Regions from separate parts of the Chryseobacterium sp. CBTAP 102 genome, predicted to be linked through region 1. Evidence: riboswitches for the same ligand, from Rfam matches in the RefSeq annotation. Region 1 holds a riboswitch; each other region holds the start of a gene.
The links. Region 1 has a riboswitch for S-adenosylmethionine ahead of C8D70_RS04095 (SusC/RagA family TonB-linked outer membrane protein). Riboswitches for the same ligand answer to the same signal wherever they lie in the genome.

Region 1 (5,556 bases):
AATCAAGCAATTACAATCCTTTTTTTTTATTTGTCATTCTGACTTATATCAGTATATTTAAACCACCTTTAACAAATAATTAATATTATTTTTGTTGAAGTCAATAAAGAAATAGAAAATATAAGTAAAATGAAAAACACTAAAATCATCCAGGATTTAGAGAAATTAGGGATTAAAGGAAACTATGAAGTAGTGTATAATCCTTCTTATGAAGAATTATATCAGGCTGAAGTTTCTCCTGAAAATCAGGGGTTTGAGCAAGCTGAGCTTACGGAATCTGGCGCAGTATCGGTAAAAACAGGAATTTTCACAGGTCGTTCACCTAAAGACAGATATATTGTTCAGGATGATGTTACAAGAGATACAATTTTCTGGGATGGTAAAGTAAACCTACCTACAACAGCAGAAATTTTCGGGTCTTGTAAAGAACTAGTGCTGAACCAGCTTGCTGAATCTAAAAAGATTTATGTAGTAGATACATTCTGCGGAACGAATGCAGATACGAGACTTAAAGTAAGATTTATCGTTGAAGTAGCATGGCAGGCGCATTTTGTTACTAATATGTTCATTCGTCCTTCTCACTACGAACTTGAAAACTACGGTGAGCCGGATTTCACCGTAATCAACGGATCAAAAACAACAAACCCGAACTGGGAAGCTCAGGGATTAAACTCTGAAAACTTCATTATGTTCAACCTTACTGAAAAACTACAGATCATTGGAGGTACCTGGTACGGAGGTGAAATGAAAAAAGGAATGTTTGCCATGATGAACTATTACCTTCCGTTAAAAGGTATGGCTTCCATGCATTGTTCTGCGAACGTTGGAGAGAAAGGTGATGTTGCTTTATTCTTTGGTCTTTCTGGAACAGGTAAAACTACTTTATCAGCTGATCCTAAAAGATACCTTATCGGTGACGATGAGCACGGATGGGATAACAACGGAGTATTCAACTATGAGGGAGGATGCTATGCTAAAGTGATTGACTTATCTGAAGAAAAAGAACCGGATATCTTCGCTGCCATCAAAAGAGATGCACTTCTTGAAAACGTTGTTATTAACAATGGAGTAGCAGATTATACAGACGGTTCAATCACTGAGAACACAAGAGTTTCTTATCCAATATATCATATCAACAAAATTGTATTGCCTTCTAAAGCAGGTCATGCCAAGAAGATTGTATACCTTTCAGCAGATGCATTCGGAGTACTTCCTCCGGTTTCTATCCTGAATGAAGATCAGGCTCAGTACCACTTCCTTTGCGGGTATACATCAAAATTAGCCGGAACGGAAAGAGGTATTACAGAACCTGAACCGTCTTTCTCCCCTGCATTTGGGGAAGCATTCCTTACATTACACCCAACAATGTATTCTAAAACATTGATCGGTAAAATGCAGGAACACGGTGCAAAAGCTTATTTGGTAAATACAGGCTGGAACGGTACAGGAAAGAGAATTTCGCTTAAAGATACCAGAGCAATCATTGACGCAATCATTGATGGATCTATTGATAATGCTCCTAAAGCTCAGGTTCCAATTATGAATCTTGAAATTCCTACTGAATTACCAAACGTTTCTGCAGGTATTTTAGATCCTAGAGATACCTATGAAAATGCTTCGGTATGGGAAGAAAAAGCAAAAGATCTTGCTTCAAGATATATCAAGAATTTTGAACAGTACTGTGATACTGAAGAAGGTAAGAAGTTAGTAGCTTCAGGACCTCAATTACAGGAACAAACTATTTAATAGTTAACCATAAACGTACAAAAGCCTCATCAATGATGAGGCTTTTGTATTTTATTTCTCAAAATTTAATAGATTTTTGCAGCAGTGCAACTACTGACATATGTTTTTTTTCTATAATTATCTGTGAAAATCTGTGCCATCTGCGGGAAAATAAACGACTGAATTATTTCAGACTTAATAAAGCCAATCTATACCCATCCATTCCAAAGCCAGATAAAACGGCATCCGTATTAGCGGCTGTTACAGATTTCTGTCGGAATTCTTCTCTTTTGTAGATATTGCTGATGTGAACTTCTACTTTCGGCTTGCGGATATTCTTCAAACAATCAGCAATTGCATAAGAATAGTGGGTGAAAGCTCCCGGGTTAATTACCACCGCATCAAAATCATCCTCCTGAAGCCTGTTGATAAGCTCACCTTCAATATTAGACTGGTAATATTGTAATTCATAAGCCTGAAACTCGGATCTTAAATTTTCCAAATAACTTTCCATAGAAACATTTCCATAGATTTCCGGTTCTCTTGTGCCTAACAGATTGAGGTTAGGGCCATTGATGATCAAAACTTTCATAGCATAAAATTAAAAAGTTTTTTCAATAAATCACACAAAAATTAAGGTATACTGAATTTTCATGCTATTGAATTATTGACAATGATATTTGTCATGTTTGAATAAATGATAAGGTCTGCAACTTCTTATTGTAGTGGGTTTTATTAAAAATTTATGTTAATTATTAAAAAATTATCATGAAAAATAAACAAGTCTACTTGTTTTGTAGACTAAAAGTTTTTAGCTTTGCAATCATATTTCGATCGGCTTATAAAGAAAGATAGAGGGAACTGACCCTGTGAAATCTTAACAACCTGCCTCGTGGGGCAAGGTGTTACATTCAGCCTTTTAAGGAAAAATAAGCATTTGGTTTATCGTATTTATCGATGCCCTTTGCTGACTTTTCTGCAAAGGGTAAAATTTTAATATATGATAAATAAAATTGATTATGATTAGCAAAAATTTATTCAATTCTAAAGCATGGATACCTCCGGTTGCTGCTTTTTTTCTGGGAATAACCAGCATCAATGCACAGAATTCCAGGCCGAAAAAAGATAGCCTTCATGAAAAGGAACTTGATGAGGTAGTAGTGGTAGCGTACGGAAAAGCAAAAAGAAACAGCTATACCGGTTCTGTAGCTACAATTTCCAGCGATAAAATCAATAACAGACCAGTTACGAATATTACCAAAGCACTGGAAGGACAGGTTGCCGGAATTCAAACTACCAGTGCATCGGGACAGCCCGGCGCAGTTTCTACCATCCGTATCAGGGGAATTGGCTCAATCAGTGCTTCCAGTGATCCTTTATACGTAGTGGACGGGATTCCTTTTGACGGAAACCTGAACTCCATTAGCCCAAGCGATATTGAATCTATAAGTGTTTTGAAAGACGCTACAGCAAGTGCTTTGTATGGTTCAAGAGGAGCAAACGGGATTATTATCATCACTACAAAATCAGGGAAAAAAGGAGAAGCCAGAGTTAATTTTAATATCAGTCAGGGATTCTCAGGAAGAGCTGTCAAAGATTATGAACAGGTAAACACAGATCAATACTTTCAATTATATTGGGAAGCGTTAAGAAACGGATATCAGTCTGGCAAAGTTTCTTCTCAGCAGGCTGCACAAATGGCAACTGATAATCTTGTTTCGACCCTTGGAATTAATCCATATGGCACTGCTTATCCAAAACCGGTAGGAACAGATGGGAAATTATTACCTGGTGCATCGCCGCTTTGGAATGATGACTGGAGAGATATTTTACAGAGAGTAGCTTCAAGAAATCAGGTGGATCTTGATATCAGCGGAGGAAGTGATAAAAGCAATTACTTCTTTTCACTGGGGTATCTGGATGATAAAGGGATGGCGATTGAATCAGGCTATAAAAGATACAATACCCGATTGAAGATCAATTCCGAAGTGAAAAAATGGCTTAATGTTGGAGTAAACCTGAATTATACAAACAGTGTTCAGCAGGCGCCTACTTCTTCGGATTCCAAGGCGAGTAACATCATCAACGCTGCAAGATTTATTCCTTCATTCTATCCTTATTATGAAAGAAATGCAGATGGTACTTATATTTTGGATGCTGATGGAAACCCGGTTTATGATTTTGGAAAATACAGGCCTACGAATGCGCTTCAGAATCAGAATGCCGCTGCAACACTGCCTTTAGACAAAAACGAAAACAAAGAAGATAACTTCTCCGGAAAAGGATTCATGGAATTCACTTTCTTGCCGGAGTTGAAATTCAAGACCAGCTTCTCTGTGGATTTAGTGAATTATAACGGACATTATTACTCAAATCCATTATTGGGGCAAGGTGCTGAAATAGGAGGTTCGGTAACGAAAACCAATACCAGAACACTTTCTTATACGACAAGTAATATCCTAACTTATGATAAAAAGTTTGGAAAGCACCATGTAAATGCTTTAGCAGGACACGAGTTTTATAAATACGATTATCAGACCATTTCAGGAACGAGAAGCCAGTTTTCACTTCCTTATTACTATGAACCGGATGCTGCTTCTCTGCTGGGAAGTTTCAGTGGAAACAGCAATAAATTGAGTTTATTAAGTTTCCTTGGAAAAGTAGAGTATGACTATAATAATACCTATTTCCTGTCAGCTTCAGGAAGGGCAGACAGTTCTTCGAGATTTGCGAAGGATAACAGATGGGGGAGATTCTGGTCAGTGGGAGGTTCGTGGAAAATATCCAATGAGGAATTTATTAAAAGCCTGAATGTTTTCAATCAATTGACATTGCGTGCCAGCTACGGAGGTCAGGGGAATGATAAATTACTTAGACCTAATGGGCAGCCGCTTTATTATGCGTATCAGGAGCTTTATAGATTTATAAGCCTTGGCGGAGAACCGGGAACAACCCTTGAAAAGACTTCTACCAATAATGTGAAATGGGAAACCAACCTTAATTTAAATGTAGGATTGGAATTCTCCATTCTGAATAACAGGATTAAAGGGAATATCGAATATTTTAAAAGAAAAAGCCAGGATCTTCTGTTTAATATGCCGGTTGCACCATCATTGGGAATCAGTGATTATCCTGCGAATATCGGAACCATCCAGAATACAGGATTTGAATTTTCATTATTTACAATACCTATTAAGAATGATGATTTTCAATGGAATGTAGATGTGAACCTAAGTACTTTAAACAACAAAGTAACCAAATTACCCGGAGGTTCTCTTGTGGTAGGAACTAAATTGCTGACAGTAGGAGGTTCTGTATATGATTTCTTTATTCCGGAATGGGTTGGTGTGGATCCAGGCAATGGAAAACCCTTATGGAAAACTGTTACTACCAATGCCAGCGGAAACTCAGTGGAAGGAACAACTTCGGAATATTCAAAAGCTACAAAACTATTACAAGGTTCTGCATTACCTAAGCTGACAGGTGGAATCAGTACAAGCATCACCTATAAGAATTTTGATTTTTCAGGATTGCTGACATTCAAAATCGGGGGTAAAATTTTAGATACCGATTATACTTCCATCATGCATAACGGAAGTGCGGGAGGACGTGCATGGAGTGCCGAAATGCTGAACAGGTGGACGCCTGATAATCCTTATACAGACGTTCCGGGATTGAGTACAACAACGAATAACTGGACCTCAACGTCTTCCAGATTCCTGTATTCCGGGACGTATGCAAGACTTAAAAATCTAAGCTTAGGATACACACTTCCTGAGGATTATTTTGAGAAAATAGGATTGAAAAAGTTCAGAATTTATATCCAGGCAG
Region 2 (5,556 bases), on a different contig from region 1:
ATAAAGATACCACAAATCCTGATCTGTACTGGATTGAGCTCAATGGAATTACCCCTCAGCAGCTCAATACTTTCCAATACAGAACCAATGATTTAAGAAAAGTAGCAGACCCCTATTCGCCGCAAATCTTATCTTCCTATGATGATCCATGGATTTCGGCTTCTACCTATCCAAACTTGCCTGCATTTCCTGCCGGACAGGGCTTTGAAGTGTCAACATTTAAAACAGGTCAGACCGCTTATAACTGGCAGGTTACCAATTTTCAAAGACCTGCGAAACAGGATCTTGTAGTCTATGAATTACTATTGAGAGACTTTACACAGGAAAAGAACTGGCAGTCATTGATCGATAAAATTGCTTATTTAAAAAACTTAAAAATTAATGCCATAGAATTAATGCCCATCATGGAATTTGATGGAAATCTTTCATGGGGATACAATACTTCCTTCCATTATGCATTGGACAAAGCGTATGGAACTCCCGAAAAATTCAAAGAATTTGTAGATCTATGCCATCAGAACGGAATTGCAGTCATTCTGGATGTAGCATTTAATCACGCTACAGGACGTTCTCCTCTGGTAAGACTCTGGAATGTAGATCCGGATGGCGATGGCTATGGAGATGTTGCGGCCAACAATCCTTACTTCAATCAGGTTCCGAAACATTCATACAACGTATTTAATGATTTTAACCATACAAGCCTTTCAACGCAATATTACGTTGAGAGATGTCTTGAGCAATGGCTGACTGAATATCACATAGACGGATTCCGCTGGGATTTGACAAAAGGATTTACACAAAGCTGTTCCGAAAATGATGAAGCCTGTACCAATGCCTATCAGCAGGACAGAGTGGATATTATGAAGCATTACGCAGACAGGCAATGGGCTATTGATCCCAACTCTTATATGATCTTTGAACATTTGGGAACAGATGCGGAAGAACAGCAATGGGCCAACTACAGAATAGCAGAAGGAAAAGGTGTTATGCTTTGGAATAAGCAGACAGATCCTTACAATCAGAATACGATGGGATATAAGGAAAACAGCAACTACGACCGTATGAATCACAGTCTTCACGGCTTCACCAATATGAGTGCTGTAGGTTATGGAGAAAGCCATGATGAAGAGAGACTGATGTTTAAAAATCTTGCCTATGGTGCTATAAACGGAAGTTACAATGTGAAAGACCTGAATACCGCTCTTGAAAGAATGAAAACCTTCGGGGCAACTTTCTTTACTATTCCAGGTCCGAAAATGATCTGGCAGTTTGGAGAATTAGGATATGAATTCAGCATCAACAGATGTGCAAACGGTACCATAGACAACGGATGCAGAACCGATGAAAAACCTGTGGCATTCACTTTAGGATATGATACCAATGCGAACAGAAAGGCTGTTTATGATACATGGGCTAAAATCATCAATATCAGAAATACCTATCCGGTTTTTAAATCTAAAACCTACAGTATAGAATCCAATAACCTTACGAATGATCCTAATGGTCTCATTACAAGAATTTATGTATATGATGCAGCTATTACAACAGGAATAAAGAATGTTGTTGTATTGGCTAATTATACTACTTCCGCACAGAATGTCGTGCCTTATTTTCCTTACACAGGTCAATGGCAGAATCTGATGGACAACAGTATTTCAAATGTAGCCTCCACAACAGCTCCAATCACTTTACAACCTGGAGAATTCAGAATCTTTGGAAATTATGCGGGCGCTTTGTCAACTGTAGATACCAATGCAGTCAACAAGCTATCCCTTCAGATTGCAGATAATCCGGTTCGGAACGGAATCGCTAAACTCATTTTCAGTAAAGCAAAAAACGGAGAGATTTCAATTTTTGATATGACGGGTAAAAAACTGGATACTTACAAACTGGATAAAGAGAATGGAGCTTATAATATGAAGGTTAATTATCCGGCAGGAACGTATCTTGTACAGCTGAAATCAGATACAGGAATAGCCATTCAAAAGATGATGATTCAATAAGCTAAAACATAGAATAATAATAAAGGCAAATTTGCAGATCAGCAGATTTGCCTTTTTTTGTAAGTTCAGAAAAATAGTCTACTTTTGCAGTAGATTTATCAAGAAAGGTGGAGGGATTTGGCCCGGTGAAACCTTAGCAACCTGCACGGTTCCAGAGTGTAAAGGTGCTAATTCCAACCCTTTGGGGGAGATAAGTGAAGTCAATACTCTATATGAATTCCATTTCTTGAAGTCTTGTGTATCTGCGGAAAGATCCGTCAGGTCCGTATTATTAATTGGCAGGAATAACATGAAAAAATTAATCACAGCTGTACTATTGCTTGGAGCAATTCTCGTAGCTGCTCAGGAAAGTGAGGAAAAAGGAAAACAGATCGAAGATATCATCATCGTCGGAAACCGAAATGTTAAAAGAACAAAGCTGGAAACGCCGGTTCCTGTAGATGTTATCAATATCGACAAGATCCAGAGAAGTTCTCCGCAAATGACCGCCCAGGATCTCCTGAATTATGTGATCCCTTCATTTAATGCAGTGAGACAGTCTGCTTCTGATGGTACCGAACATATTGACCCTGTTACTTTAAGAGGGATGGGTCCTGATCAGGTTTTAGTATTGCTTAACGGAAAAAGAAGACATACTACTTCTTTGGTGAATTATCAGAATACCGTCGGAAATGGCTCTGTAGGAACAGATTTGAGCGCTATTCCGGTTATTGCTATTGACCGGATTGAAGTCCTGAGAGACGGAGCCGCCGCACAATATGGCTCTGATGCTATTGCGGGAGTCATCAATATTATTCTTAAGAAAAATGCAGGAGCTTCGGCAAGTCTTACCTACGGATTAACCGGAAGAAATGATGGAGATACTTACCAGGCAGGAGTTAACTATGGAACCTCATTAGGAAAGAAAGAAGGTTATATTAATCTTTCCCTGCAATTAAGCCACAGAGGAAAAACCACAAGAACGCAAAATCACGATCTGGATATTTTCGGAGATAATTTCGCTTATGAATTTGCAGGTGACTCTGAAGCCGTAAAAGCTGCCAGGGCTGCGGATGATGCAGAAATTGAAAAAAGAGGATTAACGCGTGACGATTTTAATTTTCAGATCGGAGATGCCCAGATCAGGCAGGGACAGCTTTTTTTCAATTCAGAATATCCTTTTAATGATAATTTTAAACTCTATTCTTTCGGAGGTTTCAGTATTAAAGAAGGAGAAGGGTTTGGTTTCAGAAGACTTCCCAGTGAAAAGTCTAATGTGGTTTCATCCATTTACCCGAATGGGTTTCAGGCAATTCTTGGATCTCAGGTATATGATATTTCTTATGCTGTAGGAGCAAAATATAATATGAATGACTGGCTATTCGATGTAAGTAATACATTCGGGAGCAATACCTTCAATTATAATGTAAGCCATACCAATAATGCTTCCCTGGGAGCAAAATCACCAACAGGTTTTTATGGCGGAGCACACAGCTTCCTTCAGAATACGGTGAATCTTGATGTTTCCAAGAATATAAACCGTTTTAATATTGCTTTCGGGGGTGAATTCAGGTTTGAGCAATACCAGATCAAAGCGGGTGATGAAGGTTCTTATACCCAATATGACGTCAATGGAAACGTTGCCACTGAAGGATCTACAGTGTTGGGAGCAGGCGGATCTCAATCCTTTATCGGATTTTCTCCCAATAATGCCTTGAAGAAAGACAGACATTCCACCGCAGTATATGCAGATATTTCTTATGATTTAGATAAAAAACTCAATATTGACGCCGCTGCCAGGTTTGAAAATTATTCGGATTTCGGAAATACCTTGAATGGAAAACTTGCGCTACGATATGAGTTTGTAAAAAATTATGCAATAAGGGCAGCGGTAGGAACAGGCTTCAGAGCGCCTTCCCTTCAGCAGCAGTATTTCAATAATTCCTATGCGGATATTTCTAATTCCGGTTCAAAGATTGTGACCAAAGGAATATTCAGCAACGATAGCGAAGCCGCTAAAATTCTGGGATTTGATAAACTCAAACAGGAAACTTCTGTCAATGCAAGTGCAGGATTGACATTAAAACCATTAAAAGGACTGTTTATTACAATAGATGGTTATTTCATTAAAGTAAAGGACAGAATTGTGATCACCAGCAATATTACAGATCCAAGATTAGATCAGTTTAAGGTAGAAAGCGGACGTTTTTTTGCCAATGCTATAGACACAGAAACAAAAGGAGTAGATATGGTGGTATCCTATGACTGGATTCTTGGGAATGGAAAATTAAATATGAATCTTGCCGGAAACTATACGGAAACAAAAATTACAGACTTTCATTTTCCTGAAAACTTAGGAACACCTCAGGATCAGTTTTTTGGCCCGGATCAGGTCAATATCATTGAAACTCTGTCTCCAAAAACAAAAGCTTCATTAGGATTAAATTATGGAATCGGGAAATTCAGTTTTCTCGTAAGAAATACCTATTTTGGTAAAGTAATAAGAGATGGTTATCCTTTTGGAGACGTGCAGGAGTTTTCTCCAAAAGTTGTAACAGACATCAGCGTTGGGTATGATATCAACAAAAATATCAATTTTACCGTAGGTGCCAACAATGTATTTGATGTCTTCCCGGACCGTCAGATTTATAAAAATTCATATTATGGAGTATTCAAATATGCGCCGGTGCAGATGGGAACTTTGGGGAATTATTTCTTCGGAAGGCTTAATTTTAACTTTTAATCATTAAATGAGTACTGCCTCACATCAGATTGGCTGGAAAACAGCCGCAGCCATTGTCGTTTCCAATATGATCGGAACCGGAATTTTTACCACCCTGGGATTTCAGCTTTCTGATATTACCAATACCTACAGCATTTTCCTGCTGTGGAGTATCGGAGGAGTACTCGCTTTGTTCGGGGCTTTTTGTTACGCAGAACTGGGTTCCCATTTTAAAGGAAACGGAGGCGATTTTATTTATCTCAAAGAAACCTATCATCCCATATTCGGATATCTCATAAGCTGGATTTCACTCATCATAGGATTTTCCTCTCCCGTAGCGCTGGCAGCTTTGGCTATGTCAAAATATCTTTCGGTATTTGATTATAGCTTCGGAAACGGTTTTGCGATAGCTGTGATCTTTCTGGTTGCGGCCGCACTTTCATTTAGCTTGAAAACATCCAGCAGGTTTCATAACTTTTTTACCTTCATTAAGATAGCTTTTATTATTGTACTGGTTATTCTTGGAGTAGGGATTTCAAATTCACCACAGATGGGCAATAGTCTTAATTTCAGTGACAGCTGGCAGAATGAGATTATGCTTCCTGCCTTTGCGACTTCCCTGGTATTTGTGACCTATTCCTACACTGGCTGGAATTCCGCATCCTATATCGCCGGAGAAATAAAAGATGTTCAGAAAAACCTCCCCAAATCACTCATCATAGGAACTGTTTTTGTGACGGTAAGCTATATTCTGGTGAATTATATTATGCTGAAACACGCACCTGTCAATCAGCTGGCAGGAAAAGAAGATGTGATGGGAGAAGCAGCGGTCAATATGCTGGGGCCGGCTTT
Region 3 (5,556 bases), 150 kb from region 1:
CTGAAGATAAGGTGTTGCAAAACAGTTATCTACAATAAAAATAAGATTATGCTTTTTAGCGATCTGTCCGAAAAACTCAAGATCCAGAATTTCAATAGCCGGATTGGTAGGTGTTTCAAGATATAAGATCTTTGTATTGGGCTTAATGTATTGTTCAACATTTTCCGCATCTCCAGCTTTGAAATAAGAGGTTTCAATATTCCATTTCGGGAAATACTTGGTAAACAAAGTATGCGTAGACCCGAATACAGACTGACAGCTTACAATATGATCTCCGGCATTCAGCAATGCGGCAAATGTAGAATAGATGGCAGCCATCCCCGTTGCAAAGGCATATCCTGCTTCTGCGCCTTCCATTTTAGCAATTTTATCTGTAAACTCTGTTACGTTGGGATTAGAGAAACGGCTGTATAGGTTTTTAGGTTTTTCTTCAGCAAAGCTGGCTCTCATATCTTCCGCATCCTGAAATATAAAACTGGAAGTAAGATATAATGGTGTAGAATGCTCATCAAACTGAGATCTTTCCGTCTGGGTTCTTATTGCTGATGTTTCAAAATTTTCCATATAGTTTTAATTAATTTACCAATATAGCAGTCTGACAATGTACCAATTAAAATCTTCGCTTTGCTCAGAATAACGACACCAATTATTGGTAAACTGATACATTATTAGATTGTTACATTAAATATTATTTTGTTTCACTTACTCTTAAAATATCCCCGAATACACCTCTTGCCGTTACCTGTGCTCCGGCTCCGGCTCCCATGATAACAATTGGATTTTCTCCGTAACTTTCTGTATAAATTTCAAAGATTGAATCTGAACCTTTTAACTGACCTAAAGCGGAAGTTGCAGGAACTGAAATCAGTTTCACATCCAACTCGCCTTTATCTGTCTGCAGATCACCGTGCAGATCACCTACATATCTCAATACGTGTCCAGGTTCCTGATTTTCTTTTATCTTCTGGTATTCATCATCCAGTTCTTCCAGTCTTGAAAGGAATTCTGATTTTGAAACCTCCAATAAGCTTTCCGGAACCAGATTTTGGATATTGATATCTCCGAATTCATTGATTAAGTCTAATTCTCTCGCAAGAATCAATAGTTTTCTGGCTACATCATTTCCTGATAAGTCTTCTCTTGGATCCGGTTCTGTGTATCCTTTTTCAAGAGCTTCGTTGATGATGGTTGAAAATTTATCATCTCTTAAAGAAAAATTATTAAAAACATAGCTCAATGTTCCTGAGAATACGCCTTTAATTCTTGTAATATTCTCTCCTGAAAGGTGTAATAATTTGATGGTGTCAATTAACGGAAGACCTGCACCAACATTGGTTTCATACAGATAACGTCTGTTGTTTTTGCTCAACGTATATCTTAGTTTTCTGTATTCCTCAATGGGAAGCGTATTAAAAATTTTGTTGGAAGAAACGAGATCAAATCCGTTTTCTGCCAAAGCATGATAGTTTTTAACAAAATCTTTGCTGGCTGTGTTATCTACAACGATCAGGTTTTCCAGTTGATTTTCGTTCGAGAAATTAATCAGTTCTTCTACGTTCGATGGATGTTCTGCGGTTAAAACCTCATCTTTCCAATTGGCATCAAATCCTTTTTTGTTGAAGGCAATTTTCTTAGAGTTGGCTACTGCGACTACTTTAAGATCAATTTTTTTACGTTTTTTAATTTCTTCTGCTGATTCAAGCACTTGTTCTATCAGGGTTTTTCCTACGTTTCCGTGACCAATGATAGCCAGATGAACTGTCTTTGGCTTTTTGAAAATTTCAGATTCTATGATATTTTTTGTTTTTTCATCCTGTGAAGAAGTCACTACGATATTGACTCTGTTTTCTCCTGCCACCTGATTTAAAAGCAATGGGAAAACATTGTTTCTTGCCAGTTCTGCAAAGACCTTATTAAAATCTTCTGCTACAAAACCAATCACAGAAACATTATTGATACTATAGATCTGGGAAACTTTTCCTGATTTTCTTTCTTCTTCAAATTCATCAATAAGACAGGCTACTGCTTTTTCTGCATCATTGGCGTGAACCAGAATAGAAATTCCGTTTTCTACGGCCTGCTGAGAAATTACACCTACACTGATGCGCGCTAAAGTAAGCGCTTTAAAAATACGTCCGTCAATCCCGATTTCTCCCAGGAAATCTTCTCCTTCAAATTTGACGATTGATCTGTTCTTCAAAAATTTTATTTCGTTAGCATTTTTCATTACTTCTGTAAAATGTTTTTAATGATATTATTTAATTGTTTATATTCCATTAGGAAGGCATCATGCCCGTGTATAGATTGGATCTCGTGATAAGAAACATCCTTATTTTTCTCTATTAAGTTTTCAAAACACATCCGGATTTCAGAAGCCGGGAAGAATAAGTCTGTATCTACGGAGATCATGTGCATTCGTGCCTGTATGTTCTCCAGTGCTTCTTCAGCAACGTTTATATTCATTAAGAGATGATTCATCAGCTTGTATGCTTTTAAACTAAACCTTTCGTTCAGTGCATTACCATGATAAACCAACCAGTCTTCTGATTCCAGGCGTTGTTTTTCCTGATTATATTGGTTTTGAAATCTGTCATTGAGTGACTGTGGAGTTCTGTAACACAGCATGGCATGAATTCTCGCTTTCTGTAATGGTTCTTCTTTATCATTCAATAAAAATTTCTGAACCAGACACTGCGCATGAAGCCAGTCGTGTGTTCTGTAATCACAGGCTATGGGAATAAATATTTCTGCGAGATCCGGCTGCTTGGCAAGCATTTCCCAGGCAATCCCTCCTCCCAGAGAGCCTCCGATAATGGCATATAAATTTTTGATATGTAAAGCTTCAAGTCCTTTCAGAAATATTGCGGCGATATCTGAAGGGGTGAAGTCTTCATAGTCTTCAATTAAAAAATCGTCATATCCGTTTCCGGGTATATTGAAACACAGAACAGTGTATTGATCAGTATCAACAATCTGGTTTTCTCCTACCAGCTGTTTCCACCAGCCTTTATCTCCGGATACATTTGAGTTTCCGGTAAGGGCGTGGTTGATTAAAATGACAGGGGCTGTAAACAGATCTTTCCCAAAAAGCTGATAGCTTAACGGGATATGGTATTCCTTTTGGGAATTTGTTTGATACGAAAGATTAATATAGTTTAGTTCTGTTTTCAATTCTATTAAATTTTAATACAATTGAAAATGCCACAGGAAATGGCTGAAAAGAACTTCAGTAAGTTATCTGTCCAAAATACTTTGGTAGAACGTAGCACCTTCTTTGCTTGCACAAAGGGTTGCTAAGGTTTCATAGGGTCTAATCCCTCAACCTTTCTTGATAACATTTTCAATATTTGAATGAACGAATGATGCAAAGGTAGTTCTTTTCTTTTAATTTCAAAAAAAAATTATTTTAATATTTAAAAAAGCCCTTAAACACAAGCATTTCAAGACTATATTAATAATTATTCAGATGAAAAAAATTGGAATTACTTGTCAAAAAAACTAACTTCGTGTGGAAAAATGATGAGATATGACCGCCGAAAAAGATAGATTACAAGATATCAAATGGAAAAACTGGGGACCTTATGTAAGTAACCGGCAGTGGGGAAATGTACGCGAAGATTATAGCCCGAACGGGAATGCCTGGAACTTTACCAATCATAATAATGCCGAAAGCTATGCCTACCGCTGGGGTGAAGAAGGCATTGCCGGTATTTCTGACGTAAAGCAGCTTTTGTGTTTTGCTCTTTCGTTCTGGAACAAGAAGGACAAAATGGTAAAAGAACGGTTCTTCGGATTGAGCAATCCTCAGGGGAACCATGGGGAAGACATCAAAGAAATCTTTTATTATCTGGATAATACGCCTACTCACAGCTATATGAAAATGGTGTATAAATATCCAATTAATGAATTTCCTTACGATGAGCTTGTTGCAGAAAACGGAAGACGCAGCAAAAAGCAACCGGAATATGAGATTTTCGATACCGGAATTTTCGATAATGATGAATATTTTGATATTTTCATTGAATACTGTAAAGCCGATCACAATGATATTCTTGCCAGAATAACAGTATGCAACCGAAGTCAGCATGAAGCTCCTATTCTGGTAGCTCCGACTGTATGGTTCAGAAACAACTGGAAATGGGGATACAATACGTATAAGGGAGAAATCAATGCATCTCCCGACGGAAGTATTAACATTGGACATGACAGCATTTCGATCAAGAAATTCTATTCCAGGAATTTAAACGCAGAAAGTGTATTTTGTGATAATGAAACCAATACGTCTAAACTTTACGGAGCTCCTGCTCCTGAAAATATGTATTTCAAAGACGGAATCAATAATTTCATTACTGATAAAACGAATACAGTAAATCCCGAAAAGCGGGGAACAAAAGCCTCTTTTCTGATTGATGAGCTTATCGGAGCCGGAGAATCAAAAGTTTTTGAATTCAGATTATGCCCTGAAGAGACCGATGAGCCTTTTGAAAACTTTGATGCCATTTTCAATACGCGGCAGGCTGAAGCTGAGGAATTTTATAAAGAAATTCAGAATGACACCGTAAACGAAGATGAAAGAAATGTACAGCGACAGGCTTTTGCCGGACTTCTCTGGAATAAACAGTTCTATCATTATAATATAGGAAAATGGCTGAAAGGTGATCCCAACTTTGAAGCACCAAGAAATTTCAACGAATATGTAAGAAATACAGAATGGAATCATCTCCATAATAAGGATATTATTTCTATGCCTGATAAATGGGAATATCCATGGTATGCAACATGGGATCTGGCATTTCACTGTGTTCCTTTTTCCATCATTGATGCTGAATTTGCCAAGGGACAGCTTTTGCTGCTTACAAAAGAATGGTACATGCATCCCAACGGACAGCTTCCTGCCTATGAATGGAATATGAGTGATGTGAACCCTCCTGTACATGCATGGTCATGCTTCCGGGTTTTTAAAATTGATGAAAAAAATAACGGAAAGCCGGATTTATTATTTTTAGAAAAAGTCTTCCAGAAATTGCTGCTTAATTTCACATGGTGGGTGAACCGGAAGGATAAAAAAGGGAAAAATATTTTTGGTGGCGGTTTCCTTGGTCTCGATAATATCGGAGCTTTTGACCGGAATATGGAACTAAAGGATGGCCAGCATCTGGAACAGGCAGACGGAACAAGCTGGATGGCGATGTATGCACTGAATATGATGCGTATTGCGATGGAACTTGCCCAATATTACAAGGTGTACGAAGATATGGCGATCAAATTTTTTGAACATTATCTTTATATCGCTGAAGCGATGGAAAATCTGGGTGAAGGCACAAAAGGTCTCTGGAATGAAGAAGACGGATTTTTCTATGATGTACTACAGCTCGGAAACGGAGACAGTGTTTCTTTAAAACTAAGAAGTATTGTAGGTTTAATCCCTATGTTTGCCGTTGAAATTGTAGATCATCATTTATTGGAAAAGATGCCGAATTTCAGGACCAGAATGGAATGGATCTTAAAAAATAAGCCGGAACTCACCAAGCTGGTTTCCCACTGGGACGAAGAAGG

Region 2: another riboswitch for S-adenosylmethionine. It lies ahead of C8D70_RS13265 (TonB-dependent receptor plug domain-containing protein); the one in region 1 lies ahead of C8D70_RS04095 (SusC/RagA family TonB-linked outer membrane protein).
Region 3: another riboswitch for S-adenosylmethionine. It lies ahead of C8D70_RS21300 (alpha/beta fold hydrolase); the one in region 1 lies ahead of C8D70_RS04095 (SusC/RagA family TonB-linked outer membrane protein).

The regions. Positions count from the first base shown of each region.
Region 1 is NZ_QICX01000002.1:160,677-166,232, reverse strand. Features, by position in the region: gene C8D70_RS04110 (GYDIA family GHMP kinase) at 1-2, shown strand, start outside; gene pckA (phosphoenolpyruvate carboxykinase (ATP)) at 130-1,746, shown strand; gene C8D70_RS04100 (type II 3-dehydroquinate dehydratase) at 1,910-2,317, opposite strand; SAM riboswitch class I at 2,562-2,661, shown strand; gene C8D70_RS04095 (SusC/RagA family TonB-linked outer membrane protein) at 2,745-5,556, shown strand, end outside.
Region 2 is NZ_QICX01000009.1:11,729-17,284, forward strand. Features, by position in the region: gene C8D70_RS13260 (alpha-amylase family glycosyl hydrolase) at 1-2,003, shown strand, start outside; SAM riboswitch class I at 2,096-2,200, shown strand; gene C8D70_RS13265 (TonB-dependent receptor plug domain-containing protein) at 2,293-4,725, shown strand; gene C8D70_RS13270 (APC family permease) at 4,733-5,556, shown strand, end outside.
Region 3 is NZ_QICX01000002.1:11,789-17,344, forward strand. Features, by position in the region: gene C8D70_RS03340 (O-succinylhomoserine sulfhydrylase) at 1-564, opposite strand, end outside; gene C8D70_RS21295 (ACT domain-containing protein) at 689-2,227, opposite strand; gene C8D70_RS21300 (alpha/beta fold hydrolase) at 2,227-3,171, opposite strand; SAM riboswitch class I at 3,232-3,338, opposite strand; gene C8D70_RS03355 (MGH1-like glycoside hydrolase domain-containing protein) at 3,527-5,556, shown strand, end outside.